2 regions of the Solibacillus sp. CAU 1738 genome follow, and region 1 is predicted to be linked to the other one. Evidence: riboswitches for the same ligand, from Rfam matches in the RefSeq annotation. Region 1 holds a riboswitch; the other holds the start of a gene.

Region 1 (11,611 bases):
CCTCTTGAACAAACTCTTCTCCAAATGACATTTGTTCTTCCGTATTCTCTTCAGCTTTTAGTGTTAATACTTGTGTATCACGGCTGCCGTCAACATACACAGTACCACCCTTTGCACCACCATGGTATAAGCGCTCGTACACTTTTTGTACTTGCTCTACTGTATACCCTTTTGGTGCGTTTACTGTTTTAGAAATTGAAGAATCAATCCATTTTTGAATTATACATTGCACATCCGCATGCGCTTCTGCAGATAATTGCATCGAAGAAACAAACCATTCTGGTAGGTTTTGCTCGTCTGCATCAGGATTATTTTGTAAATATTCTTGAACTATTTCTGCTTTCACTTCGATAAATTTACCTAAGCGACCTGAACGGTAATAAGTGAATGAGAAGTATGGCTCAAGACCTGTCGCAACCCCTACCATCGTTCCTGTAGAACCAGTTGGCGCTACTGTTAATAGATGCGAGTTACGAATACCGTTTTCTAGGACGCCTTGGCGCACATGCTCCGGCATTTTTTGCATAAAACCAGTGTTAATAAACGCTTGACGTAAACGTGCTGTTTCTTCCGCATTTTCACCTTGTAGGAACGGGAAGCTGCCGCGTTCTTTACCTAGCTCTATCGACTGCTCATAAGCTGCTGTTGCAATGACTTCGAAAATGTCATTCACAAGCTTATTACCTTCTTCAGAACCATATTCTTTTTCACAATAAATAAGTAAATCTGCTAATCCCATTACTCCTAAACCAACACGGCGCTCACCTAGTGCTTGCGTTTTGTTTTCAGGTAAGAAGTAAGGTGTTGCATCAATTACATTATCTTGCATACGTACTCCAACACGAACCGTTTCGCGTAGTGCCTCGTAATCGACAGTTTTCGTATCTTTTTGAGCAAACTGCGCTAAGTTCACAGCTGCTAAATTACATACAGAATATGGTGCAAGTGGTTGTTCCCCACATGGATTCGTTGCAACTACTTTTTGACCATAGCTTACCGCATTTGTCATTTCGTTGGCATTATCTATGAAGAAAATACCTGGCTCTGCAGCATATGTTGCACAAATATTAATTAAATTCCATAGCTCACGTGCTTTAATTGTACGGTAAGTGCGAACAGCATGTCCCATTGCTTCCCATTCACGAACATCGCCAACTTCATGCCATTGTTCGTTGTAAATAGCCATTTCTTCTGGTGAGTAATTTGCAACATCTGGGAAACGTAGTGCGAAATCTTCATCGTTTTCAACTGCTTCCATAAACTCATTTGTTAATGTTACTGAAATATTAGCACCCGTTAAAAACTCAGGATTATGAACAGAATAAGTTCCGCCATCACGCAGTTTTGTTTCAGCATCACGAATAATTGCTTCGTTAAATCCACCGAAACCTTCGATATTTTTATAATTTACAATGCCTTGATACATCGCTTCCTCTTGTTGCGATAAAGGCTTGAATTTCAATTTTTCATTCGCTAAACGGATAATAGATTCATCTGTCGTATTTTCCATTAAATAACGTAATATACGTGGATTTTGCATTTTTGAAATGATAAATTCCACAATATCTGGATGCCAATCTGCTAGCATTATCATTTGTGCCCCACGTCTTGAGCCACCCTGTTCAACAAGGTGAGTTAGCTTAGCAATATCATCTAACCACGATACAGAACCAGATGATCTACCATTGACACCGCGTGCTAAAGTATTGCGCGGACGAAGTGTAGAACCATTCGTACCAACGCCACCACCACGGCTCATAATTTCCATTACTTGCTTACGGTGGTCACTAATACCTTCGCGGCTATCCGCCACAAATGGCATTACGTAACAGTTAAAAAATGTTACATCCGTCTCAGAGCCTGCTCCGTAGATTACACGACCGGCTGGAATGAACTTTAAACTTACAAGCTGTTCATAAAACTTATTGAACCATTTTTGACGGTCTTCCTCTGTTTTCTCTACACTAGAAAGTCCTGTAGCATTACGTTTCGCAATTTGCTCATAATAAATTTCAAGTGGTTTTTCAATAATATCTAGTGAACGGACAATTATACCGGATTGTTGCTCCTCTGGGTTATCGAGGACATGGCGGAAATCTTCCTCAATTAAAATTGTCGCTTTTTTAGCAACCGTATCAATCGATTGAATAATACCTAACCCTCGTGCTGGGAATTTAGGATCTTCCTTAACCGTTAAAACGACGAAATCTCCTGCTTTTAATGTCTTCTTCTCCGTATCCTTAAAAGAATAGCGGTCAATCATCACAAGACGTGATACCCCTTTATGTGTAATATGCATATCCGGTGTAACTGGGTGTACTTGTGGAAATTGTTCAATATCCTTGTTTAACTGGTCTACGAAGATAGTTGTTTGATTGTTAATTGTTACCATCTACCTAGCCTCCTCTTTTAAAATGCTCTTAAAACAAGCTATTTCCCTTTTTTAGAGAAATAAACAATAAAACACAATATGTAGTGTTTTTATTTTTGACGAACGCACTATATATAGTTCATTTAATCACTTTTAAAAGATTACATCAAAATCTTTTTCTTCGCAAGGTCTTGATTTTTTTAAAATGTCAGCCAATCCATATTATACAAGGATTTTTCAAATGAAATTTTTTTTCAATCAATAAAACAAATGTTCGTTTATTATTTTTTATAATTCCACAAATCATTTGCATACTTTGTTTTTTCTAATTGTTCCACGTATTCTAATTGCTCTTTCGTTAATTCATATGGTACAAGCTCTATATGTAGTGCTTGTTCGAACCCTTGTTTAAATGCTGCAACACATTGCGAAATTGTAAATGGTGTAGAAGACAGGCGATTCATTGCCACTGCCTTTTCAGGTAATTTTTTTCGCATCTTATCTTTTGCTTCTTCTGAAGGAAATTTAAAAACGGACAATAATTTTTCTTCGTCCAATTCAAGTAAAATAGCTCCATGCTGTAAAATAACACCTTTTTGACGTGTCTGTGCACTACCTGCTACTTTTTTCCCTTCCACTACAAGCTCATACCAGCTTGGCGCATCAAAGCAAACTGCACTTTTCGGCTGCTTTAAATCTGCTTGTTTTTCCTTAGTATCTGGCACACTAAAATAAGCATCTAGTCCTAAATTTTGAAAACCTATTAATAACCCTTCACTAAGCACACGATACGCCTCTGTAACTGTTTGTGGCATATTAGAATAGCTTTCTGTGACGATAATGGAATAAGTTAGCTCTTGATCATGTAATACGGCACGTCCACCTGTAGGGCGTCGAACGAAACCTAAATTTTGTCGTTTCACTTCATCTAAATTAATATCCCGTTCCGCTTGTTGAAAGTAACCAATAGATAATGTAGCAGGATTCCATTCATAAAAACGAATAATAGGTGGAATATCTCCATTACTATGCCAATCAAGTAACGCCTCATCTAAAGCCATATTAAATGAAGGCGTACACGGTCCTGAATTAATAAAATACCAACTCTCCATTATTTTCATCTCCTCAAAATATACATTTTAGCAAACTTACTCGACTATCGCCACAATCTCTTTTATAATAGATTTTGTAGATAGAAAGGGGTTTACAAGCAGTGAATATTCTCATTACAATTATTATCATTCTTGCGGTCATCGTTGTATATGTGCTAATCAACTCGATGCGACTAAAAAAAGCTGTAACGAATTTAACACAAGAAGAATTTATACAAGGATACCGTAAAGCACAATTAATCGACCTACGTGAACCGAAAGAATTCGATGCAGGACATATTTTAGGTGCTCGCAACATTCCATCGACGCAGTTTAATACGAGATACAAAGAAATCCGCCCAGATCTTCCTGTATACTTATACTGCCAAAACACAGGTCGAAGTGCACGTGCTGCATTGCAACTAAAGAAAAAAGGCTATAACCAAATTTACCAACTTCAAGGCGGTTTTAAAACTTGGACAGGTAAAGTGAAATCAAAAGCATAAGCAAAGAGGAAGTTCTCTAACAAGAGAAACTTCCTTTTTATTTTTTCGATTATCTTTCAAAAAGTTGGGGTAAAATATCGAAAATAGTTTTTGGTGGATGTATCTTATGTTGTAATCTATTAATCCAATATCAACTTTACCTCAAAAGTTTTATATTTTATAGCTTTACAATGGTTTTCTACCTATATAAATAGCCCCTGTAAGATGTTTGACATCTAACAGGGGCATTTATTATTATGCCTCTTATTTTGTATAGCGAAGCACTGGTGTACGTGCAGCACGTGTTTCATCTAAACGTGATACAACAGTCGTATGCGGTGCCTCTTGAACGATAGCAGGATTCTCCTCTGCTTCCTTCGCAATTTGGATCATCGCATCACAGAACGCGTCTAACGTTTCTTTAGACTCTGTTTCTGTTGGTTCTATCATAATACCTTCCTCTACATTTAACGGGAAGTATACAGTCGGTGGATGGTAGCCAAAGTCAAGCAGGCGTTTTGCAATGTCTAATGTACGTACGCCTAGTTTCTTTTGACGACGACCTGATAATACAAACTCATGTTTACAATGACGGTTGTAAGGTAGGTCATAATATTCTTCTAAACGGCGCATCATGTAGTTAGCATTTAATACCGCATATTCCGTTACCGCTTTTAAGCCATCTGGACCCATTGAGCGGATGTATGTGTAAGCACGTACATTGATGCCAAAGTTACCGTAATAAGGCTTCACGCGCCCGATAGACTGCGGACGGTTGTAATCGAAATGGAATGTACCATCTTCTAATTTTACAAGCACTGGTTTTGGTAAGAAAGGAATTAAGTCAGCTTTTACCCCAACTGGACCTGAACCTGGACCACCGCCACCGTGTGGACCTGTAAATGTTTTATGAAGATTTAAGTGCACGCAGTCAAAGCCCATATCGCCAGGTCGTGCTTTACTCATTACTGCGTTTAAGTTTGCACCATCATAGTACACCTTACCGCCTACTTCATGAATGATTTCAGCCATCTCGATAATGTTTTCTTCAAATAGACCTAATGTGTTCGGGTTTGTTAACATAAGCGCAGCAGTATCCGGACCTACTACACGGCGTAAGTCTTCTAAATCTACTAAACCATCTTCATTAGATTTTACTGTAATAGTTTCAAAGCCAGCTACTGTTGCAGATGCTGGATTCGTACCATGAGCTGAGTCTGGGCAAATTACTTTATTACGGTGCCCTTCACCATTTGCCTCGTGATACGCACGAATCATCATTAATGCCGTCCACTCACCGTGAGCACCAGCAGCAGGTTGTAATGTAACTTCATCCATACCTGTAATTTCAACTAAAGATGTTTGGAGGTCGTATAAAAGTTCCATTGCCCCTTGTACTGTTGACTCATCTTGTAATGGGTGAACATTAGCAAATCCTGATAATCTTGCAACTGTTTCATTAATTTTCGGATTATATTTCATCGTACAAGAACCAAGTGGATAGAAACCTGAATCTACACCGTGGTTACGGCGAGAAAGTGCAGTATAATGACGCATAATATCTAGCTCAGATACTTCTGGTAATTCTGCAGCTTCTTCGCGTACATATCCTGTTGGTATAAGGTCTGCTAAATCGATATCCGGTACATCAAGTGGCTCTAGATTGTAGCCAACACGACCTTCTTTTGTAATTTCAAAAATGAGTGATTGGTTTTCGTTATGCATTGTAAGCCCCCATCTCTGCAACTAATGCTTCAATTTCTTCTTTAGTACGTAGCTCTGTCACGGCAATTAATGCATGGTTTTCAAGTTCTGGATAAACACGACCTAAGTCAAAGCCACCGATAATACCATTCTCCAGTAAACCTTTATTGATCTCTGTTACAGATTTATTTGTTTTCACTACAATTTCATTAAAGTGAGCGCCCTGGAAAAGTACTTCAAAGCCAGCTGCTTCGAATGCATTTTTCGCAAAACGTGTTTTCACAATATTTTGTTTAGCCATTTCTTGAATTCCTTGCTTACCAAGAGCAGTCATTGCAACAGATGCAGCAAGAGCTAGTAAAGCTTGGTTTGAACAAATATTTGAAGTCGCTTTATCACGACGAATATGCTGCTCACGTGCTTGTAATGTTAATACATAACCACGACGGCCTTCCTGATCAACTGTTTCACCAACTAAACGACCTGGTACTTTACGCATTAATTTATTCGTAACTGCGAAATATCCACAGTGCGGACCACCAAACGCTTCAGAAATACCGAACACTTGTGCATCCCCTACTGTAATATCAGCACCAAGTTTCCCTGGAGGTGTTAAAACTCCAAGAGCTAAAGGATTTGCTGAAACAACGAATAAACCTTTCGCTTCGTGTACAATATTACCAATTGTTTGAAGATCTTCAATTTGACCAAAGAAGTTAGGATACTGAACCATAACCGCTGCTGTTTGATCGTCTACTAAGCCTTTTAAAGCTTCGATATCTGTAACGCCATCTTTTGTTGGCACTGTAACGATTTCAATTGATTGTCCGTAAGCATACATTGTTACAACATCTTTATATTCTGGATGTACCCCGCCAGTCACTAAAATTTTCTTACGACGAGTATGACCAGCTGCTAGCATACCTGCTTCTGCAAGAGATGTACCACCGTCATACATAGATGAATTTGCAAGATCCATGCCTGTTAACTCTGCAATCATCGTTTGGAATTCAAATATCGCTTGCAATTCACCTTGTGAAATTTCAGGTTGATAAGGTGTGTACGCTGTGTAAAACTCTGAACGCGAAATAACATGATCTACAATTACTGGCTTGTAGTGATTGTATACACCAGCGCCTAAAAACGATGCATTCGCTTGTGTATCCGCATTTTTGGCAGCCAGTTGTGATAATTCTTTTAATAATGCTGACTCTGATTTTGCTTCTTTAATATTGTAAAGGCCTTGGAAGCGCACTTTTTCTGGAATGTCCGAGAATAAAGCGTCTACTGAATCAACGCCAATCGTTGCTAGCATTTCTTGTTTATCTTGTTCCGTCATTGGTAAATAACGATGTTTCATAAGAACCCTCTTTTCAAATATTATTTTGAACGTTTATAAAAAGGTGTCGCCACTGTAACCGCAGGAACCATTTTGCCGCGAATTTCGATTTCTAGCTCAATTCCTACTTCTGCAAATTTTGCGTCAATTAATGCAAGACCGATATTACGCTTCGATAAAGGTAATTGAGTACCAGTTGTAACTTCACCAATTTCAGCACCATTTTTAAATACTTTATAGCCATGACGTGGAATACCTTTACCGATCATTTCCACTCCAATTGATTTCCGCGCAAGCCCAGCTTCTTTTTGAGCGATTAATGCTTCTTGACCAATAAATTTCGGCTCTTTTTGAAGTTTCACCGCAAAGCCAATGCCCGCTTCAAGTGGAGAAATATCTTTTGATAGCTCTTGACCGTATAACGGTAGACATGCTTCAAAGCGAAGTGTATCTCGGCACCCTAGTCCTGCTGGTACAACTCCTTGATCTTTACCTGCTGTTAAAATTTTATTCCATAGATCTTTAATTGCTTCTGGTGCGCCATAAAGTTCGAAGCCATCCTCACCAGTGTATCCACTGCGTGAAACTAGTACTGAATGACCTGCGATTTCTACGTTGTCTTGGAACTTGAAGTACTTAATATCTTGTAAATTAGTATTTGTTAATGTTTGCAATACTTGTTCAGCAAGTGGACCTTGTAATGCGATTTGTGCAAATTCATTTGAGCGGTTTGTAATCGATACGTTTTCTGTTATATGCTGTTGCATCCAGTCAAAATCTTTTTCAATATTTGCAGCATTTACACATAGCAAATAACGATTTTCGGCTAAACGATATGTAAGTAAATCATCTACAATACCGCCTGATTCATAACACATAGCACTATATTGTGCCCCGCCTATTTGGATTTTTGAAATGTCGTTTGAAAGGATTTTTTGTAAGTAGTCTAGTGCACCTTCCCCCTCGACAAAAATTTCCCCCATATGCGATACATCAAATAATCCTGCGCGGTTACGAACGGCATCATGTTCTTCTTTAATAGACGAAAATTGAACCGGTAATTCCCAACCTCCAAAGTCAATTGTTTTACCACCGTAAGCTAAATACTCATCAAATAACGGTGTACGTTTTAATTGTGTCATTCCAAGTTCCTCCTTTAAAAGTTTTTTGCATAAAAAAAGACAGACGAATCCCTTTTCTTGGAATCCCCCTGTCCTTGCACCTGAAAGTTACACCTATCATTGACTCTTGTCACATCATAGGCTTTCCCCTTTGGTGGCTACTATTTGTAGCACTCTCCAGAGATGCGTCCTGTACGAGTCTTTTTGCCTGAGAGATTCATAGTTCTCCTACTTGCTCCTTCGGCGACGCGACTTCACGTTCTCTCCCCGTACAATCATCCGCGATGACTATTTACCTGCATTAGCAGGTAGTAAGACTCCTATTTAAGGAAGTTTTACTTATGTTTTAAACAAAATGACTACTTCTTAGCAATATCCTAACATTAGATATTGCAATAACGCAATCTTTTTTTAAAATCAATCAAAAGACGAACATTCAAAATCAAAAAACAGACATTATTCGCCTTTCAATCGATTTACTTGGAAGGCAATATATTCAACAATCATTCTTAATGATCGTCCTCCCGTTAATACTTGAATATGTCCAGCATCTCGATAAAATTTCTTTCTATCTGCGTAAAGTTGATGTAATTCTTCTTTTGTAGAGCTTTTTACAATTGGCCTATTTTTATCATTTTTTATACGCATATATATATCTTCGAATGTTGCATCTAAGAAAAAGACAAGCCCAGTACGACGCATAATTTTACGATTTTCTCTGTTCATCGCTACGCCACCACCTGTAGCGATAATACATGTTTCATTACGAAAATTTTGTAAAAACTCAGTTTCGAGCTTCCGAAAATGAGCTTCTCCATATTTTTCGAAAATTTCTGGTATTGTCATTCCTTGCTGTCTTACAATTTCATGGTCCATGTCGTAATATGGCATTTTAAGAAAATAGCTTAATCTACGCCCAATTGCACTTTTTCCGCATCCCATGAACCCTACTAAATAAACCTTACGCAATTCCCATCACCTTCTTATCACTAAAAGCTGTTCTAACTTCCCAATTGTATTAGTACGTTTATCGTAGCACGAACATTGACGAATTCCAATGAATTATATGCTTTTATTTGTGCTTGATAGCTGGCAACATATGGCACACATAGCCCGGTAATTAGAAATAATAGAACAATCGTGATAGGAAATAGCATTCCTTTTTCATTCTTGAGGTGGCGGTACAATAAATATCCGCTCCTTTTCTCTGCCGTCTAATAATTGAGCAACTAGCTTTATCTCATTATCATTCTCCTGAAACTGAATTGATTCAACACCGACAAACAATACTTCATTACCTGAATTCAATTGTGTACGAATCATCTCATTTGATTGGCTAATATAATTTTTCTGTTCTCCTTGAACAATCAGCAGCTCATCGCCGTTATTTCTAACTTGTATTTCATCAGCAACTAAAACATACTTCTGAAGATCATTAATAAATAATTCCCAGTTTAAATCTACTAAAACTTCAGTAGAATCAAAGCGCGGAATGGATAGCACAATTAGTAAGAGTAATTGTGAAAATATTAATAGAACAACAAGTTGTAATAATGCTTCAAAAAATGTAAAGCCCGCGTCGTTTCTAACACGCTTTATATACTTACACATTTTACTCTCTCTTCATTAAGATTATTAAAACTTACGCAAATTTCCCCAAGAGTATAATTCCACTTGTATTCAACTTGTTGTATGTTTATCACACCTCCAGTAATGCCATATAGTTGTACGATTCTAACACCGTTTAACGCTACTTCACTAGCATGCAGCTCAAGTTCTTTATTAATTGTTGTTCTTTGCAAATGATAGCTAAACGGAAGTAACGTTCCACATATGCAAATGATAATAACGATTGATAACAATATTTCAATAAATGACAACCCTTTTTCATTGCTCAAGTAAACGCATTCTCCCTTTTCCTAAATTAATCGAATACTTTACCGTTTGATCTTTATAATTGAATTCAACCGTACCAAAATTTACAATTGACCCACTTGGTTTAAATACAATGCGTTTATCATATGTGTGAATTTTCACCGTCATTCCTGGTGGGAATTTGCGCCTTAATATTAAATGTCCATCTACATATCTATACGATTGAAATTCTATCTCACTAATGACCCAACAAGTAATTTGCGCTCTATTTTGCATTGCATAAGCTTGCATTTCACGTACATCTAATTCAAACTGTCGAACTGCTCGTTCAAAAGGATCCGGCTGCAAGTGTGCAAGTGAGAAAGAAAAAACGATAAAACTCATAATAACGAAAATAGCTAGAACGAGAAGCATTTCAATTAACGTAAATCCCCGTTCATTATTTTTCAATCGCTATCACTCTTATTTGCACTTACCTTACCATCACCATCAATACTTACCGCAGTACCACTAGGACACTCAGCTTTTGAATCCCCAATATAGCCCTCATCCTTTAATTCATCGAATGTAGGCGTTTTCATATGGTCAATCTTATATGCTTCTACTTGGCCTTGTAGCATTTGGACATACGCATCACAGCCTTTACTATCAATCGAAGCAAAGTGCTTTGTTACATTCGGTATTGTAACTATTATTAGTATTGAAATTATCAACAGAACAATTAGCATTTCTACTAGAGTAAAACCTCGTTCATTTCTCATACATTCGCTCCTTATACAATATCGAGTAGTTGATACATTGGTAATAAAATGCTTAAATATGCTGCAATGACGCATATAGCAATGACTAGAAACAATATTGGTTGAACAAACAACGTTGCGGATTTTAATATCGTTTCAAGTTTTTCGTCGAGTAATTCTGCATAAATTAACAACTCACGCCCAAGTAAGCCGCTTTTTTCTCCATGATCAATAAATTGTTCAAAATGCGGGAAGAAAAAGCTCAGTGCCTTAACACTATTCGCGAGGCTATCACCAAATATAATTCGACGCTCAATAACTGATGCCACATATGCCAGTTGGGACTGAATCATTTGCTCTTTTAGTTGTTCAAGTGATTGTTGCAAAGACATACCTGTCACTAGTAAATTACCGAGTGAGCGGGCAAACTGTCTTGTTAAAACTAAGCGCCAGCAATAACCAATTAAAGGCAACCTAAATAGTAAATGCAGCTGAATATCGACACGCTTGCGCTGGATATACAAAAATCCCCCTACAATCATAGCAACAGCACAAACAAATATGACAACAAAGTAATCAGGTACATGTAAGAAAAATTTTGTCCACTGAATACTAGATGCTTTTTCGGTCGGTGTTCTTGAATACACCATCTGTTCAATATTCGGTAAGAAATAGAGTCGAAAAGCAATGAACAGCCCTCCTAAAAAGATAAAAAGTAATATCGGATACATAAGTAGCTTTATTAATCGGGTTTTCATATTTTCTTGAAATTCCATTTGATGTGCTACAACACGAAGCGTACTTGCAAGTAATCCTGTCGTTTCTGCTAATTGAATGGCTACTAAAAACTGCCTATCAACTCCAAATAATTGAAATATCTTTGTT
Region 2 (11,611 bases), 160 kb from region 1:
AAGTTGAGAAACATCTCCAAATGAAGCCGTAATTTCTTCAGTTTTTGCTGTCATTTGCTCAGATGCACTTGATACGAGATCTACTTGATCTGAAATCACCTTTATACCTTTAGCAATTTCATGGAATGATGTCTGTGCTTGATTTGCAATAATACGCCCATCCTCTAGCACTTGCGAAGTTAACGTAATAGCGTCAACAATTTGTTTTGTTTCATTTTGCACGTCAGTTACAACTTTAGAAATGCGCTCAGACGCTATTTTCGAATCTTCTGCTAGCTTACGTACTTCGTCTGCTACAACTGCAAATCCTTTACCGGCTTCACCAGCACGCGCTGCTTCGATTGATGCATTCAACGCAAGTAAGTTCGTTTGATTAGAAATACCGGTAATAACAGTAGTAAAATCACCTATCATATTGGATAGCTGAATAAGAGAATGTGTTCGCTCTACGGATTGTTCTGTTTTTTTATGCAAGTTCGATAGCTCATTCAGTAAATTATCAATTATTTGTATACCATTTGTAGCATTTTGTTCAGTGCTATGTGAAATATGTGCGATTTCCATAATTGATTCTGTACTATGCTGTATACCACTGGCCAATTCTTCCAATGCAAAAACACTTTCCTCAATATTTTTTTGCTGGATTTTTGCATCATTTTCAATACTCATCGAATCGGATTGAATATCTTTTGACGAATTCATTGTATATTTCGAGTATTTTTGAATTTCATCAGAGGCACCGTAAATATACTGTGCCTGCTCTTTTAGCTCTTTCATAATCACTTGGAAATTATTCATCATTGCATTACTCGCATCAACTAATTGACCAATTTCATCATGTGATGTTAATTCGATTCGCTTCGTCAAATCAGCCTCACCTTGGCTAATATCAAGCAAAGAATCTCGAACTCGCAAAATACGTTTCACTTGTCGTTCTATCGTAAAATTAGCTACGATCATTAATAATAATACAGCAACTATTGCTGCTACAAGCGTTGCAAATAAAATATTCGATAAAACTGTATTCGAAATAGTTGTAAGTAAATATGTACCATTTGATAAAGGAGTAACATAATTATAGGCTCTCTTACCATCAAAGTGAGTCGGCCCATTACTTTTTTGCCCACTTATCACTTCTGCTTGCATAAACCCTGCATCAGTTAATGGTTTATCATTTGTAGCTGCTAATACTGTCCCAGTCTCATCGACTACTGCTGCATATAATACAGTTTCGTTTAAATGCGTATTTAGTTCATTCATGTAAAACTCTTTCCCAATTTGAGCCTCTAGGTCGAGTAAATTTTGTCCATTTCGCGCAACTTGAATAATTTGAGGTGAATTCCAGCCTCCAACACCTACAAATTTATAAAATTCCCCATCAACATCTCTAATTTGGGCAGGTTGAACGACTGAAGTCACTTCACCTGTAAGAAGCTTCATATATTCATAAGCTTGTCCATTCGGGTCTGAACCGAAATTAAAATTGACTGATGGGGCAATCGATGTCACTGTTGTATTTCCTTGATCATCTGTACTCCAAATTTCATCAATTCCTCCAAGCTCAGCAAGCTTTTTAAAATCTTTATGAGTACCTCCATTGGCAAAAATCCATGATGCTAGTACCGATTCAGCTACCATTTCATCTTCCATTATTTGTTCCGAAACTTCTCGAGAAAGAATTGCACCTTCCAAACCAAGCTTAATAGACTCAACAAGTGCCTCACCTTGTTTTTGAATATTATTATTAGTCGTAGTGTAAATAAATGTTGATAATACCCCGATAATAAGCACTATCGATATAATAATAGGTGTCATCATCTTCCATTTCATTGACTTGAACATTGGAGCCCTCCTAAATAACGCGAATAATAATACGTAGTAATAACTTACTATTAATGTATGTTATTACTAATATTTTACTGTATATTAAGGAGGATTTTTATTTATTTTTTTCATTTTTTACTATATTTTGTTGCTTTTTAATGAAAATAGACACAAAAATTTCTCTTTACTAAATGCGTATTTTTTAACCGTTTTTAATTAGTTTCTGCAGTTTCCATTCAAAACTAGCGAAATCATCAGCAATATATGTGTGATGGAAAATATCCTGTGCTTGTTGTAATAATATCTTTAAGTCATTTGCTAAAAATCTTGCACTAATATGATTTAATATTAAATATTTTGCACTTGCTTTTTTTGCCACTGTTGCCGCTTCTGTATTTGTTGCATGCCCGTAACTTGCTGCTAAATGCTTTGTTAAATGATCGAACGTTGCTTCATGGATAACAATATCTGCATTTTTACTTAATCGAATTGCATTGTCACAATATTTTGTATCACCTAATATCGTTAAAATAAATCCCGGCTTTTCTGGTGCTGTAACATCACTGCTAAGGACGATTTCTCCATTTGGGAGCGTTACATTTTCACCACGCTTCAACATACCAAGTAAAGGTCCTTTCGGTACACCGTACGCCAATGCTTTATCAATTAATAACTCACCCGGCAGTGCCTTTTGCTCGATTCGATAGCCAAAACAAGGAATCACATGTTCAAGAGGTAGTGCACTTACAACAAATTGCTCATCCTCGAATACAATGCCTTCTTGCACTTCTACATATTCGATAGGATACGTTACATGTGTGTTCGTTGTAGCAAGTGTCGCTTCAATCCATTCCTTTAAACGAGACGGACCGTAAATTGTCAATGTGTCCTCTCCCCCTAAAAATGACCGGGAGCTCAGCAGGCCAGGCAAACCAAAAATATGGTCTCCATGTAAATGTGTAATAAAAATTTTCTCTATTTTTCGCGGCTTAATCGTTGTGTGTAGAATTTGATGTTGCGTCCCTTCCCCACAATCAAATAGCCAAATTGTACCGCGTTCCTCTAATAGTTTGACTGCCAGTGCGCTTGTATTGCGTTCTTTTGAGGGCATTCCTGCACCTGTTCCTAAAAATTGTAGCTGCATTTGCCCACCACTCCTTATGTGTGATCATCTAAAAAATCTTTACTAAAACTCGTATTAGCATGATATTTGCCTATTTTCGGCGCATCTATACCGCGCTTTATAATACCTTTACCAAACTTTTTCTCTAAATTTTGAACTAGCTCAATAATCGGCTCATCCTTAATATACTCCTCGAAATTAAATAAATTCAGCTGCTGCGTGGACTGGTGCTGATCAATGACATTTGATACTGTCACACCAAGCAGTCTTATAGGTGACTCATCCCAATGCTTTTGAAAAAGTGCCCAAGCAATTTCGAAAATATCATCCTTACTAGCAATTGCATTAGTCACTGATTTACTTCGAGTTTGATTATGCCAATCAGCATCCCGTATATATAAAATAACTGTTGTCCCAGCTAACCGTTTTGCATGTAAACGTTCTGCCACTTTTGTACATAGCTTTTCAATCGTTTCTTTTAAAATATAGTATTCCGTTTCATCACGCGGTAATGTAGTGGAATTGCCAACACTTTTCGTATCATAAATGGAATTAGGATCAACCGCTCGATCGTCGTCCCCATTTGCCCGCGCTCGTAATCGCTCCCCATTTATACCGAGCAGCTGCCGTATTTGATGCGGCTCGACATTTGCTAATTGCCCAATTGTTTCGACCTTAATAGTCGTTAATTTTTCTGCCGTTTTCTTGCCGATTCCGTGCATATCAATGACCGGGCGCGGCCAAAGAATATTAGGGATATCACGCTTTCTTAATACGGTAATGCCCATTGGTTTTTTCATATCCGATGCTGTTTTTGCTAGAAATTTATTCGGAGCTACTCCAATTGAGCAAGGCAACTTTAGCTCTGAATAAATACGCTGTTGTATTTCCTCGACAATTTGAAGGGCATGCCGCTGTTCACATAAATCTGTAATATCGATATACCCTTCATCAATTGAAACAGGCTCTACTAACGGCGTATATTCACGTAGCAAATCAAAAAATTGTTTAGAGCTATGCCGGTAACGGTCAAAATTAGGCGGTAATGTAATGAGCTGTGGACATAAACGCTTTGCCTCACCTATCGTCATCGTAGTCTTCACTCCAAAAGCCCGAGCTTCATAGGAGCACGTGATTATAATGCCGCGCCTTTCTTGCGGATTTCCGGCTATTGCAACCGGCTGCCCCTTCAAACTTTCATCATAAATTTGCTCTACAGAAGCATAAAAACAATTCATATCAATGTGTAAAACGATGCGCTTTGCCACTTATGTCACCACACTTTTTATTATTTATTATACGCGAAAACGTAAAAAGCGAACATCAATTCTTTTTTACATATTTTATAAGCAAATTCAATTTCCTTCAATACAAAAGAAGCGCTCTTTTCGCAGGATTATACTACGAAATAGGCGCTTCCAATTGTTATTACATGTACAATTAAGTATTAAATTGTTTTTTCTCTTGTGATTCCTTAACTTGAGAAAGTGCTTTTAATATTAAGCAATTCAGCGATTCATTATTTTTAAATTGCTCCACGATTAGCTTTGTACCGAAAGCCTGAATCTGAAAAAACTCTTCAGCTTGAGGAATTGATTTTCCTTGCGCTTTTGCTTCAAAATATTCATGTCTTAGCTGTAATATATATTCTATTTTCCCTTCAATATTCATTAGTGCCAATAGCTTTTCTAAAAATAAAAAGCCGAAATAATAGGAAAATAAAAAGCGCTCTTCAGACGAGGATTCATCAATACAGCCTTTATATAAGTCATTTTGATTCACAATATTTACCGCCATCATTTCAATTGAAAACTCCATGCACTTATATGGATCCAGTATCCCTTCATGTTGGTTGCTTTCGTTTAATAACCAAAAATTAAAAATGAATTCCTGTAGTTCCTTTTGGGCATTGTATTTTAACGGAAGCGGTAATACACAACAATTCCATTCATTCACAAATAACTTAAACTCATTTAACAGTTCGGGCTTTATGACAAAAATACTGTCATGTTCAATTGATAACTCCCAGTTCATGGATTGGCGGCCCCCATAGTAAACTTCACATGAAAATTTCATATAAGTTAGATTTTAACGATAGAAAAATTAATACTATATTTTTCTATCATATTTTATACGAAAGGGAAAAAACTTACAAGTCGTATTATTTTAATTATTCGAATAATATAGGAATTATCGCTCTTTTTGGAGTGTTCCTACATACATTTTGTAATGCTTTCGTACTTGCACCCTATGCGGCTAATGAGCAAACGATTAAATCTAAAATTCATGATTCACTAAATAAAATTTCATGCATGCTGTGCTCTCAAGAGTTATTTATCTATTCGTTTTAAATTGTAAATAGCAAGTAAAATTATAAACCAAATTGGTGTCAGCAATAATGCTTGTCGTGTAGATGGTGTAAAGAACATAACAATTAATAAAAATAAGAAAAACGCTAGCACAACATAGTTAATAAATGGTGTAAACGGTGCTTTGAAAATAGATGATTTGTGCAACTTTGGACGTTTACGTTTATAAATAATATGAGAAATTAATATAATGCTCCATACCCAAATGAAACAGATTGCACTAATTGTCGTAACGATGCTAAATGCATTTTCTGGCATTAATTTGCTTAAAAGTGCTCCGATTGATACGACAATTGTAGAAACAACAAGTGCATTGCTCGGCACACTATTTTTATTTAATTTCGCAAATGATTTTGATGCTTGTTTATTTTTACCTAAATTAAAGAGCATGCGACTTGTTGAAAATAGACCACTATTCCCTGCTGATGCAGCTGAAGTTAATACAACGAAATTAATAATACCTGCAGCAATCGGAATACCTATTAAGCTAAATACTTGTACGAACGGGCTACTGCTAGCCGACATTGTATTCCACGGGTTAATGCATAAAATAACGAATAATGCACCTACATAAAATAATAAAATGCGCATTGGGATTTTATTTATTGCCGAAGGAATATTTTTCTTTGGATTAGCTGTTTCGGCAGCGGTAACACCGACAAGCTCTACCCCAACGAATGCAAACACGACCATTTGGAAAGCCATTAAAAATCCTGCTATTCCGTTCGGGAAAAAGCCTCCATATGCCCATAAATTTTCAACGGAAACTTTCCCCGTACCTGTTTCAAAGCCTGTTATTAGCATAAAAATACCGATTGCAATAAGTGCGATAATCGTAATAATTTTAATTAACGCGAACCAAAATTCTAGCTCACCGAATAATTTTACAGTTAATAAATTTAAAAACAGTAAAATAACTAAACAACCGAGCGCAGGAACCCACTGCGGTATATCAAACCAGTACTGTGTATAAACACCTACTGCAATAATATCCGCCATAGCTGTCATTATCCAGCAGAACCAATATGTCCAGCCTGTCACATATCCTGCCCAAGGACCGATATATTCTGTTGCAAAGTCGGTAAACGTTGTGTAGCCTGCGTTCGATAATAATAATTCGCCAAGTGCTCGCATAACGAAAAACACAGCGATCCCTACTATTAAGTAAGCTAAAATTATAGATGGTCCAGCGAGTGCTATCGCTTTTCCCGATCCTAAAAATAGCCCAGTTCCAATTGTTCCGCCAATAGCAATTAATTGCACATGGCGGTTTTTCAACTCACGTTTTAATTGTTGTCCTGCCAAGTTTGATCCCTCCAAGATTTCTACATCACTTGAAATAACACAAACAAAAAAGAGACTAGCAATATCACTAGTCTCTAAAACGTAAGAATAACAAAACCTTATACGAAAATGTATGATAGGTTGTCTCTTTATATGAATAAAGAAAAACTTTCATCACATTAGCGTTTGGCTTGGCATGCGCCATTTTATTACCCTTCTGTCCTTCTGCCTGAGATAGTGAACCCTTCGGCGGCGCTTTTGTGCGCTCTCTCCAGAAAATGCTCCTGCTATAGTGTTATCCATAGCATTCGTCGCTTTTGAATCGTTACTTGAAAACGATTATGTATTATTTCAAGATAGTTTTATCTTAGCAGTGAAATAAACTATTCACAAGGGAATTTTTTATTTGTATTTTCTTAAAATAGTAAATTAGCGATAATTAGCATTGTAATTGTACATAAGAAAGTACTATTTCAGCAGTATTAAAAAAACCAGAACAAACAATTCGAACTATTCGCAATAATCTTTAAGCCATTTTTTTAATTGCTTTGGATGATTGATAATAACCGAATCAATCTGCACTGTAGATAAAAATTGTAGGATAGGAGGGAGTGCCTTTGTATTATACGTCCAAATCCATTTCGCAAATTCCCAGTCCATTTGCTCTTGGCAGCCAGGTGTCATATCTTCACGTGTGTGTCCGATATGGATAAGATAACGCTTCATTGCGCGTGTAAAACTAATGTATTTAGGGTAATTCAACAGGATAATTAAATCTGCATATTGCGCTCGTAATCCGAGGGTAGAATCAAAATTGCCATCCATTATCCACTCAGGCTTTTCAAGTTCTACGAGCATCTTTTCACGGAAAACAGGCTTCTCTGTTGCGACCCAGCCTGGTTGCCAATAAAGCTGATCCAAGTGTACTAATGGTAGACCCAGTTGTTGATGTAAAATTCGTGCAAGCGTTGATTTCCCAGCACCCGATGAGCCAATAATAAGTATTCGTTTATGTCGCATAATACACCTCCAATTTCGATATTAGTAAATTATACCAAAAGAGGATTTGTTTTGGTATACAATCGAAACTAATACATATTAGATGCGGTACTTCTTATGTAATAGATGTCACGTTAAAGATAAGTATACTTACTTCTATGCACTAGAGGACTATCGTTTATTAATTGACTCAAAAATCACAGACGAGTAATTTCGCATACTATGCAATATTTCATGACGTGATGCAGCAAAAAAATTACTATCTTGATTGGCTATTTTTAAACATGGCCCGATATATTTTTTATGAAATCCCTTGAGCAAATACTTACTATGCAACCTGATAAAAGTAATGATTCGCCCGTGGCAACCTGGTTTTCGCCCATGGGATATTGATTGCACCAGGGGACCCCTTTTCGCTCATGTGAACCCGGTTTTCGCCCGTGGGAGGTTAATTTTCGCCCATGGCAACTCGGTTTTCGCCCATGGCAAACCACTTTTCGCCCGTGGGACACGCTTTTTCGCCCATGGCAATCCATTTTTCGCCCGCGGGATATCAATAGCACCGTAGCACCACGCTTTCCCACACACGTCAACCCGTCACCTGAGGAGGCAAAATCCTACACCCGCGGTAAGCTTCGGAAAACAACTATAGAACTACATTAAAAAGAAATAAAGAGATATTCATCGAAAACCCCCTGAATATCTCTTTACGTGAAACTATCATCGCTTTATTTATAACTGTCTGCTTTTTACGGCGCTAATCATTTTTTATTTTCGGTAAACTGATGCTATTTGAACTTGGTTTCGCCCTGCTTGCTTTGCCTTATATAAAGATTGGTCAGCTTCTTCAATAATTTGCGCTGGTAAACTGCCGTTTTTCGGATATTCAGCTATCCCACCAGACATTGTAACTGCGCGACCACAAGGACTAATAGTAGCCATTAAATCTTGGCGTAAAGCTTCTGCAATTTCAAATGCTTGTTCAGCATTAGTATTAGGCAGCAGCATGATGAACTCTTCCCCACCATACCGGCAACATATATCTTCAGCGCGAGCATATTCTTTCATTTTTGCTGCTAAATATTTTAATACTTCGTCACCAACAGAATGACCGTATGTATCATTTATGCTTTTAAAATGATCTAAATCAATAATGAGCAGTGCATATGGGTTGCTTTCTTCCGTCCATTTTTTTAAATAGCGGTCCATCGTTCGACGATTCGTTAAGCCTGTTAATGGATCCGTTGTCGACTCTTTTTGGAAAAACGATACTTGCCCGTGAAGCATTGATAAACTAGTAACTAATACACTTTTCAATTGGTAGGTTTCAAAATACCATTCTGATACATCCTTTAACTCATCAACATTTCTTGTTTCCATACTTTGCTCTGTTAATGTCGCCATTTGTTGAAGCGGCTTAGCAATTCTCACAGCCAACCATAGTACAATAATAAATGCAACCAACACGAACGGAAATGCGATACTTGCAAGACGTTTTACTAATTCCCCAGCAGGTGCAAGCGCTGCCTCGGTTGGTCGCTGTACTATTACTCCCCAGTTTGCCACTGAAATCGGACTATAACCTGCAAGCATGTCAATGCCCTTTGAATTGACCACACTTTGCGATCCTTGCTTCCCAGACGTAACGGCTTTCACTACAGGGTTGTCCATAACAACATCTTCTAGCCTGCTAGCATCTTTGTGATAAATGATTTTACCGTCACCATCTACTACAAATACATAGGATCCATCATCATAATAATGTTGACCTAATAATGAATAAAACATATTTTGCTCTTTTATGTAAATTGTACCGCCAACAAATCCTAAATAATCTCCGGTACTAGAGAAAATGGGGTACGATATAAAAATTACTAGACGACCCGTAACTGCTTCAAAAGGCTTTGAAATTAAAGGTATTTTCTTCTCTATAGCTTCCTGCGCACCGACCGAATCAAGTGTCACACCTTTAACTTCTAATGATGGAGGCGATACCGCTATTACAGTACCTTCTGCATCTGCAATAGCAACTGAGTTAAACATATTATTTTGTGTTCGTAAGCGATTCGCCTCATTCATCAATATTTCATCATCATCCATGCGAGCGGCAATATAATTTGCCGTGAATTGAAGAGTTGTGAATGTATCGTGAATGTAATTATTTGCTGTTGTCGCAAGTTTCTGTGCATACACTTCATTTGTTTCGAGCGTATTGTATGTAAGTGCATCGGTATTAATACGATAGGCACTCCATAAATTACTAATCATTGTTGTTAAAAAGGCAATAATAACAACGCCCATAATTAAGTACTTTAGTTTAATTTTAATAGATTTCATTTGATTCCCCTAAATAGTTCATTTATTAAATTATATTGTAACAAATGTTAACTATTTTTTATATGCTAATTGTCCTTTACAAAATGTATAGAGCACATCCCATTGATTATTAACAATCGTAATATCCGCATCAAAGCCACTTTGCAGTCGTCCTTTTTTTAAATGCAGTTGTTGTGCCGCATTATAGGAGGACATTTTCACTAATTCCATATCACTACATGATGTTATCGTGCGCATATTCTTTACGGCTTGCTCCATCGTCAAAATGCTCCCTGCAAGCGTACCATCTGTTAATCTTGCATCTTTTTGAGATACAATTACAGCTTGTCCTCCTAGTTCATAATTTCCTGCCTGCATTTGTTTAGCTCGCATCGCATCAGTTATTAATATAATTTTATCTGCACCTTTCATTCGAAAAGCTAGTTCCACAGCCTTTTCATGTGAATGGATCGTATCTACGATGAGTTCCGTCATTAGCTGGTCCTCGAGTAATGCGGCCCCGATTGCAGAAATATCACGATGGTGAATAGGGCTCATTTGATTATAAAGATGTGTAATATGGCGTGCACCTGCTCGTACTGCACAAGCCATTTCATCATACGCCGCATCAGTATGTCCTAACGATACAATCAATTCAGAAGATTTTTCTTGAATGAATTGTAATGCGCCTATTACTTCCGGAGCAATTGTAATTACTTTAATGCTATTAGCGCTTAGTGTTTGCCATTGCTCAAATAACTCAATAGAAGGTTCAATAATAAATTCCATCGGCTGTGCACCTGCTCGTTTCTTTGATACGAACGGCCCTTCTAGATGAACTCCGATTATTTCTGCTTCCTTGTCATTTCGCTTGTATGAAGCCACATTTTCTAATGCCCTGCTAATGGCGTCAACAGATTGCGTCATTGTTGTCGCTAAAAAAGAAGTGGTTCCTTCTTTCGGTAAACTTTGTGCGATGCCTTTTAATGCTTCCGGTGTCGCATCCATCACATCATAGCCCGCTGACCCATGTATATGTATATCTATAAACCCTGGTACCGCTTTAACTTGTTCATTACTAAAATCTAATATAGTATGTGCCTCTCTATTAATATTTGGTGCAACCTCTACAATGCTTCCATCCTCAATAAAAATTGATGAAGTTAACTCCCCTTTAACAGGATCAATCAAAGTTATATTTTTAATTAATAGCGTCATAACTATCCACTCCCTTTATTTGTTTGTTATAGTATTTTTATACTCTAAATTTAACCGAAAGCGTGTGAAACGAAGATGAATAATTTACATTCTCTTTTCCCATCTCTTCATCTATTTCAACAAAAACCTTTACACCAACCAAATTATTTTTTATTTTATAGTCGTACTGAACAAAACTGGCTTCAAATTGAAAAATCAGAAGTTAGCCAACGCGATTACGAGTGGTTACAGCAACTGTTTTTAGAAGATAATATTGTTGATTCACCTTGGGAGCAATTTTTATTTCATACAGGTATGCCACCTGTCAGCAAAAAGCTACGAATTGCTCAGCTTTATAGTACGCAGCCACTTGATTTGTCGAGTTTGAAAACCGCAGTTAGCGCTTATTTTAATGAAGAGCTTGTCATCCTCTCTATTTCGAATAAAAGTGCACTCCTTATAGAACTAGAATCAGCACTACCTTATTCGTCAAATGATT

What was found. Region 1 has a riboswitch for glycine ahead of gcvT (glycine cleavage system aminomethyltransferase GcvT). Riboswitches for the same ligand answer to the same signal wherever they lie in the genome.
Region 2: it holds a riboswitch for glycine, as region 1 does, so the genes downstream of both, AAFN87_RS03825 (amino acid permease) here and gcvT (glycine cleavage system aminomethyltransferase GcvT) in region 1, are expected to answer to the same signal.

What each region holds. Positions count from the first base shown of each region.
Region 1 covers NZ_JBDQQN010000001.1:586,879-598,489, reverse strand. The annotation lists gene AAFN87_RS03035 (vitamin B12-dependent ribonucleotide reductase) at 1-2,392, opposite strand, end outside; gene AAFN87_RS03030 (lipoate--protein ligase family protein) at 2,653-3,483, opposite strand; gene AAFN87_RS03025 (rhodanese-like domain-containing protein) at 3,585-3,968, shown strand; gene gcvPB (aminomethyl-transferring glycine dehydrogenase subunit GcvPB) at 4,212-5,672, opposite strand; gene gcvPA (aminomethyl-transferring glycine dehydrogenase subunit GcvPA) at 5,665-7,011, opposite strand; gene gcvT (glycine cleavage system aminomethyltransferase GcvT) at 7,032-8,132, opposite strand; glycine riboswitch at 8,298-8,390, opposite strand; gene AAFN87_RS03005 (shikimate kinase) at 8,568-9,080, opposite strand; gene AAFN87_RS03000 (competence type IV pilus minor pilin ComGF) at 9,276-9,722, opposite strand; gene AAFN87_RS02995 (hypothetical protein) at 9,707-10,009, opposite strand; gene comGD (competence type IV pilus minor pilin ComGD) at 9,999-10,436, opposite strand; gene comGC (competence type IV pilus major pilin ComGC) at 10,433-10,747, opposite strand; gene comGB (competence type IV pilus assembly protein ComGB) at 10,759-11,611, opposite strand, start outside.
Region 2 covers NZ_JBDQQN010000001.1:747,599-759,209, reverse strand. The annotation lists gene AAFN87_RS03845 (methyl-accepting chemotaxis protein) at 1-1,842, opposite strand, end outside; gene rnz (ribonuclease Z) at 2,027-2,968, opposite strand; gene AAFN87_RS03835 (DNA polymerase IV) at 2,983-4,215, opposite strand; gene AAFN87_RS03830 (hypothetical protein) at 4,388-4,981, opposite strand; gene AAFN87_RS03825 (amino acid permease) at 5,278-6,621, opposite strand; glycine riboswitch at 6,808-6,885, opposite strand; gene AAFN87_RS03820 (P-loop NTPase family protein) at 7,111-7,620, opposite strand; gene AAFN87_RS03815 (sensor domain-containing diguanylate cyclase) at 8,368-9,936, opposite strand; gene nagA (N-acetylglucosamine-6-phosphate deacetylase) at 9,988-11,133, opposite strand; gene AAFN87_RS03805 (PucR family transcriptional regulator) at 11,209-11,611, shown strand, end outside.